DNA from 2 places in the Streptomyces sp. Je 1-4 4N24 genome. Region 1 is predicted to be linked to the other one. Evidence: riboswitches for the same ligand, from Rfam matches in the RefSeq annotation. Region 1 holds a riboswitch; the other holds the start of a gene.

Region 1 (3,518 bases):
CCGAGCGCAGCCAACTGCCCAACGGGCTCACCCTCCTGACCAGCCACCGCCCCGGCCAGCAGGTCGTCGCCGTCGAGATCAACCTCGTCGCGCCGCTGGACGCCGAACCCGAGGGCCTGGACGGCGTCGCCACGATCATGGCGCGTGCGCTGTCCGAGGGCACCGACACGCATGACGCGGAGGAGTTCGCCGCCGAGCTGGAGCGCTGCGGCGCCACCCTGGACGCGCACGCCGACCACCCCGGCGTACGGGTCTCCCTCGAGGTGCCGGCGTCCCGGCTGACCCGTGCGCTCGGCCTGCTCGCCGACGCGCTGCGGGCGCCCGCCTTCCCGGAGAGCGAGGTCGAGCGGCTGGTACGCAACCGCCTCGACGAGATTCCGCACGAGCTCGCCAACCCGGCCCGCCGCGCCGCGATGGCACTGTCCAAGGAGCTGTTCCCGGCCACCGCCCGCATGTCGCGGCCCCGGCAGGGCACCGAGGAGACCGTCGCCCGCATCGACGCCGCCGCCGTCCGCGCCTTCTACGACGCCCATGTACGGCCCGCCACTGCCACCGCCGTCATCGTCGGTGACTTCACCGGCGTCGACCTCGGCGCGGCGCTCGCCGACACTCTCGGTGCCTGGAGCGGCTCCACGGCCGAGCCGCTGAAGGCCTCGGCGATCGTCGCCGACGACACCGGCCGGGTGGTGATCGTGGACCGCCCCGGTGCCGTCCAGACGCAGCTGCTCATCGGCCGGATCGGTGCCGACCGGCACGACCGCGTGTGGCCCGCGCAGGTCCTCGGCGCCTATTGCCTGGGCGGCACCCTCACCTCCCGTCTGGACCGTGTGCTGCGGGAGGAGAAGGGCTACACCTACGGGGTGCGCGCCTTCGGCCAGGTGCTCCGCTCCACCGCCCCCACCTCCCCCGAGGGATCCACGGGCGCCGCGCTGCTCGCCATCAGCGGCTCGGTGGACACCGGCTCCACCGTCCCGGCCCTCGAGGACCTGTGGAAGGTGCTGCGCACCCTCGCGGCAGAGGGGCTGACGGACGAGGAGCGGGATGTCGCCGTGCAGAACCTCGTCGGGGTCGCTCCGCTGAAGTACGAGACCGCGGCGGCCGTCGCGGGCACCCTCGCCGACCAGGTGGAGCAGCAGCTCCCGGACGACTTCCAGGCGCAGTTGTACGCCCGCCTCGCGGAGACCGGCACCGTCGAGGCCACCGCCGCGGCGGTCAACGCCTTCCCCGTGGACCGGCTGGTGACGGTCCTGGTGGGCGATGCGGCGCAGATCGCCGAGCCGGTCAAGGCGCTGGGCATCGGTGAGGTGACCGTCGTCAGCGGCTAGCCCCGTATGACGGAAGGTCATCTGCAGACCGTGCGGCTCCCGTGGTGCTTGTCAGCCACGGGAGCCGCCGTATGTCCGGTTTATTGCGGCTGGTGCCCCGGTTCTTGTGGCATCCCGCACAAAAAAGCGGTTCTGTTTGCCGATTGAAAGTTGCCCCGTTTAGCGTCGGTCCGGCTGTTCGTCACAAGTCCGCCACAACAGTGGCACCGGACAGCCATCGCCGAGTCCCCGTACGGCGCGAGCCAGGGGAGCCGGGGACCCAAACGTCCCTTGGGGTGAATCGGCCTCCTCTCCGAGGAGTCCGTAGGAGACCTTCCTGCTCCGAACCCGTCAGCTAACCCGGTAGGCGAGAAGGAGGGAAAGGACAAGCCAGCACATGGCGTTCATCCGTGCCACCGGGAAGCACCGTCGCGCGAGCCGTCCCGTTCGGACGACCCGCAACGTCGCCGGCATAGCCACCCTCGCGGCCGGCGGTGTGGTCGCCTCCGTGGCCTCGCCGGCGCTGGCCGCGACGGACGAGGCGCGCCCCCACGACACCGGACTGCAGCAGGCCGTCGTGCTGGGCGACGAGCTCGCCAACCGTGTCGAGGCCCAGGCCGACGCGCAGCAGGCCGACGCCGAGGCCGCCGCGGCGAGGGCGAAGGCCGAGGCCGTCGCCAAGAAGCAGGCCGATGAGGCCAAGCGGCGTGCCGAGGCGGCGAAGAAGAAGGCCAAGGCCGCCCATGAGGCCAAGGTGCGCGCCGCCCGCGACGCGGAGCGCAAGCGCCTCAACGCCTTTGTCGCCCCCATTGGCGACTCCTACGTGTCCACCGCCTACAAGGCCTCCAGTGGCCTGTGGTCCTCCGGCAGCCACACCGGCATCGACTTCCACGCCGCCTCCGGCACCAGCGTCCACGCGGTCGGCTCGGGCACCGTCGTCGAGGCCGGCTGGGGCGGCTCGTACGGCAACAACATCGTGATCAAGATGAACGACGGCACGTACACCCAGTACGGCCACCTGTCGTCGCTCGGTGTCTCGGTCGGCCAGCAGGTCACCCCGGGTCAGCAGATCGGCCTCTCCGGCGCCACCGGCAACGTCACCGGCCCGCACCTGCACTTCGAGGCCCGCACCGGCGCCGACTACGGCTCGGACATCGACCCCATCTCGTACCTGCGCGGGCACGGCGTCAACGTCTGATTCCCGGCCTCGCCGGCGGCGCCCCGTACGGGTCCTGCGCCCCACGCCGAGCGTCCCTCCGGAGCCCCGGTCCCACGGCCGGGGCTTCGGTGTATCCGGAGTGCGGTGGGTACGCACCGGATACGCCGGTGCCCCGCGACTTCCGGCCAAAAAATATCCATGAATATCCCGAGGCCGTCGGAAAAGCCGTGCCGGTCGAATAGAGTCACGGAAAAGTCGCCGACCGGCGGCGTTTTCAGGGGATTACGGCGGAGGCACGGAAGATGCGAGGCCATATTTCCGCGCATGCGGTGTGCACGGCGATTCGCGACGACATTGTCTCCGGTGCGCTGGCGCCGGGGAGCCGGCTGATCGAGGAGATCCTGGCGGCCCGTTACGGCGTCTCCAGAGTGCCGGTCCGCGAAGCACTGCGCACCCTGCAGTCCGAGGGCTTCGTCACCACCCGCCACCACGCGGGCGCCTGCGTCGCCGAGCCCACCGAGCAGGAGGCCGCCGATCTCCTCGACGTCCGCGCCCTGTTGGAGCCGCTGGGCGCCGCCCGCGCGGCCGCCCGCCGCAGTCCGGCCCACCTGAAGGTGCTCCGCGGCCTGGTACGGCTCGGCCGCGAGCGGGCCCGGCACGGCAACCCCGCGGATCTGCGCCAACTGGACGGCTGGTTCCACGAAACGCTGGCCCAGGCGGCCGGCAGCCCCAGCCTGACGGCGCTGCTGACCCAGTTGCGGCGCAAGATCGAGTGGATGTACGCGGTGGAACTGCCGCCCCGGGCCGGCGAGTCCTGGGACGAACACGGCGCGGTGCTGGACGCGGTGGCCCGTGGGGACGCCGAACGGGCGCGCGCCCTGATGGCGGCTCATGTCGAGCGCTCGCTTCCGGTCTACCGGCTGCGGCTCCCCGCCAAGGCCGAGGTGAGGGATCCGAAACCGCCCGTCAACACGGCACGCGTCCGCCCTTAACAATCGCCCCGTATACAAAGAAGCGCGGAATTTGCTGCGCCCGCGCATAGCGGTGCTTTATTC
Region 2 (3,518 bases), 2.6 Mb from region 1:
CACCCCGGACGGCGGTCTGCGCGAGCTGGCTCCCGCGGCGCCGGCGCTGCCCCTCGGGCTGGGCGAGATGGCGAGCCGGCCGGACCGGCCGGACGAGACGTTCTTCCCGGCCGGGGCCCTGCTGCTCTTCTTCACCGACGGGGTGACCGAGGCCCGGGACCTGCTCGGCCGCTTCTACAACCCGTCGAGCAAACTGCGCGGCTGCCGCTTCCCCGGCCCGGACGTCCTCCTGGACACCGTCGTCGAGGACGTCGCACGCCATACGGGCGGCGCGCCGGCCGACGATATGGCGCTGCTGGCGGTGCAGCGGCCGATGGGGGCGTAGGCGTCGGCGTTCGTAGGGGCCTGGGGGCGACCTACGGGGCGGGGCCGCGGAGGGGCGTGGGCGCTGCGTACGGGAGCCGGGGCGCGCGTAGGGGAATCGGGGCGCGCGTACGGGAATCGGGGCGCGTCCGGGGCCGGGCTGGGTGTACGGGTCGGGCCGTGTGTATGGGAGGCCGTGTTGCGCGTACGGGGTATCGGGCCGTGTGTATGGGAGGTCAGGTCGCGCGTACGGATATCGGGGCCGCGCTCAGCTCCCCGGGATGTCCGTCGCCCCGGGGAGGCCGTGCAGGCTCTGGCCGTGCGGGCCGGTGAGTGCGACCGGGTGCCCGTCGAGCGCGAGGGTCAGCAGCAGCGGGTCGTCCGGGCGGGGCGAGTGGTGTGCCGGGCCGGTGATCCAGGGCAACACGGAGTGGTGCTCGTTGGAGATCCAGTGGCCGCCGCCGGGCCGTCCGTCGAGCAGAGACCGTACGAGCCGGGCGAACTCCTCGCGGCGGGCGGGCGGGAGGTAGGTCAGCACCGAGCTGTGGAAGATGACCAGCGTCGCCTCGGGCGGCGCCTCGGCGGCGAGCGCGGGCAGCTCGTCGAGCAGATCGCCGCGCACCATCCGCGGCCGCGGCGCCGGCCGCACCGCTTCGACGGCCGCGGACAGCCGCGCCGTACGCTCCCCGTCGCCCGGCCATACGAGCGCCTGCAGCCAGCGCAGATCATCCGGTTCGGCAACCGGGTCGAGCGGGTCGAGGTCGATGCCGGCCCGCCACACGATCTCCGGCATCCGGTCGGGCAGCTCGTCGGCGGCCCCTCCCGTACGGCAGGTGAGCTCCAGCGGGCTCTCCGGCGCCCCCAGCTCGGTGCGGAGGGCGCCCGCCCGGCGGCCGTCCCCGTCCTCGCCGTCGGCCTCGTACCGGTAGCGATAGCGGTCGGGGTGCAGACACAGTCCCGCGGACGTACCGGCCTCCAGCAGCGCCAGCGGCTGCGGCAGACGGGCGAGCAGCGGCAGCAGGGTGGCGCAGCGGGCCGGTTCGTTGGTCTGGGTGGCGCGCTGCATGATCACCGTGCGTACCTCGTCCCAGTGCCGGATCGTCCACTCGCGCCAGCGCCCGTACGCGGCCTCACCGCGCGGGCCCGTTTCGGCGTGCGGGCCGTCGAGATAACGGACGGCGGCGAGCAGGAGATTCGGCTGCTGTTTGTTGCCGGCGGGCAGCGATCCCGACAGCAGGTCGCAGAGCTCCGCGTCCTGGCTGATCCGCGCGCTCAGCTCCTCGTGCGCGTCCGACCGGCCCCGCGCCTCCCGCCAGGAGAACTCCCGGTACCGCTCCGCCACTCCCCACGCGATACCGGCAGCACGTCCGGCGTTCCCGGTGTTCCCGACGTTGACGACCATGATCCGACGTTACTGCTCTCACCCTCCGTAATTGAGGGGCACCCCTCCGCATAACGACTGGTGCACAATCCGCGCGAGATCGTTTAGCGCCGGGCGGTCAACTCGCCCGTTTTGTGGCCGTGGTGGCCGAAAAAGTCCATGCCACAGCTTGTGCTGAGCCGATAAGGATTCGTGGGAACGCTTGGAATTCGGTCGCCATCTCTATTACTGTCCGATAACGCAGCGCGGTCGTCCCAGCCGTCGCAAGAGGCGGCACCGCGCGCCGACGCCGAATCCCGCACGCGCTTTTCACGCACCCCCAAGCACTTCGAACTGCACCAAGGGAACCGGGGAACCACTTCCTTGGGGTGAATCGGACGCCCTCCGCCAGCGGGCGCCCGTAGGAGACCTTCCTGCTCCGAACCCGTCAGCTAACCCGGTAGGCGAGAAGGAAGGAAAGGAGTGCGCCTCCGTGGCGTCCAACAGGCCTGCCCCCGAGTCTCCGTCCGCCTACGAGCTCGATGACCGAGGTGCCTTCCCCGGCCCCGGTGCCGATGACGGCGACGGACCGTGGGAGGAGTGGAATCCCACCGAGGAATCCACCCGTTCCGTCCGCGGCAAACACCGGGTGGCCAAGCAGCGCGGCGGCGGACTCGCCCGCAGCGGCACCGTCCTGGGTGTCGGTGTCATCGCGGCGGTCGGCGCGGGCGGAATGGCCTCGGCCGAGGACCGTCCGCCGGTGCCGATCTCGATGCCCGACATCGGCGGGATGGCCGACGACCTCTCCGAAAACCTGCCGGACGCCAAGTCGCTTCCCGGCATCGGCGAGCTGATATCCGACGAGGACTCCGCATCCGCTGTCGCCGACGACGCGGCTCCTGCCGCCTCCGGGCCGCTCACCCGGGCCACGCAGGCGAGCGCGGACACGGGCGGCGGCACGGGCGCCGGTGAGGCGCTGCGCAGCCGCATCCTCCAGCAGGCTGACGCGCAGCAGGGCGCCGCCGAGCAGGAGGCACGCGACACCGCCGAACAGGCCGCCGTCCAGCAGGTCGCAACGGAAGCCGCCGCCCACCAGAAGTCGGCCGAAAAGGCCGCAGCAGCCAAGAAGGCGGCCGAGATGGAGGCCAAGCGCAAGGCCGAGGAAGCGGCCCGTCAGAAGGCGGAGGCCGAACGCCTCGCCAAACTGGCGAAGAGCTTCATCGCCCCCGTGTCCTCCTACACGCTCACCGCCAGTTTCGGCCAGGCCGGCGACCGCTGGGCCGCGGACCACACCGGACAGGACTTCGCCGCGCCGACCGGCACTCCCGTCAAGGCGCTGCACTCCGGCACCATCACCCAGGCCGGCTGGGCCGGTTCGTACGGCTACCGCATCGTCCTCACCCTCGACGACGGCACCGAAGTCTGGTTCTGCCACCTCTCCTCGATGGTGAAGACCTCCGGCAAGGTCAACACTGGCGATGTCATCGGCCGCGTCGGCGCCACCGGCAATGTCACCGGCCCCCACCTCCACCTGGAGGTACGCCCCGACGCCGGCGACCCGGTCGACCCCATGCCGTGGCTCCGCGACCACGGCATCAATGTGTGAGCGACTGCCTCAGCGTGTGACTGGCTGCCTCAGCGTGTGACTGGCTGCATCAGCGTGTGATTGGCGGCATCAACGGTTGACCGACGGCTTCGGTGCATGAATGACGGCCTCTGCGCTCGACCGGCGGCCTTGCGCGCATGACCGGTGCCCTCGGCACGCGCGCAAAGAGCTCAACCTGTGGGCATCCGCCGGGAGTTGCTGCGGGAGGGGGAAGAGGAAGGAATAACTCCTCTTCCCCCGACGCTGCCA

What was found. Region 1 has a riboswitch for cyclic di-AMP ahead of SLV14N_RS10125 (M23 family metallopeptidase). Riboswitches for the same ligand answer to the same signal wherever they lie in the genome.
Region 2: it holds a riboswitch for cyclic di-AMP, as region 1 does, so the genes downstream of both, SLV14N_RS21825 (M23 family metallopeptidase) here and SLV14N_RS10125 (M23 family metallopeptidase) in region 1, are expected to answer to the same signal.

What each region holds. Positions count from the first base shown of each region.
Region 1 covers NZ_CP110836.1:2,393,745-2,397,262, reverse strand. Annotated here, with positions in the region: gene SLV14N_RS10130 (pitrilysin family protein) at 1-1,325, shown strand, start outside; cyclic di-AMP (ydaO/yuaA leader) riboswitch at 1,534-1,689, shown strand; gene SLV14N_RS10125 (M23 family metallopeptidase) at 1,702-2,502, shown strand; gene SLV14N_RS10120 (GntR family transcriptional regulator) at 2,766-3,455, shown strand.
Region 2 covers NZ_CP110836.1:5,000,496-5,004,013, forward strand. Annotated here, with positions in the region: gene SLV14N_RS21815 (PP2C family protein-serine/threonine phosphatase) at 1-325, shown strand, start outside; gene SLV14N_RS21820 (DUF2332 domain-containing protein) at 572-1,705, opposite strand; cyclic di-AMP (ydaO/yuaA leader) riboswitch at 1,991-2,145, shown strand; gene SLV14N_RS21825 (M23 family metallopeptidase) at 2,157-3,269, shown strand.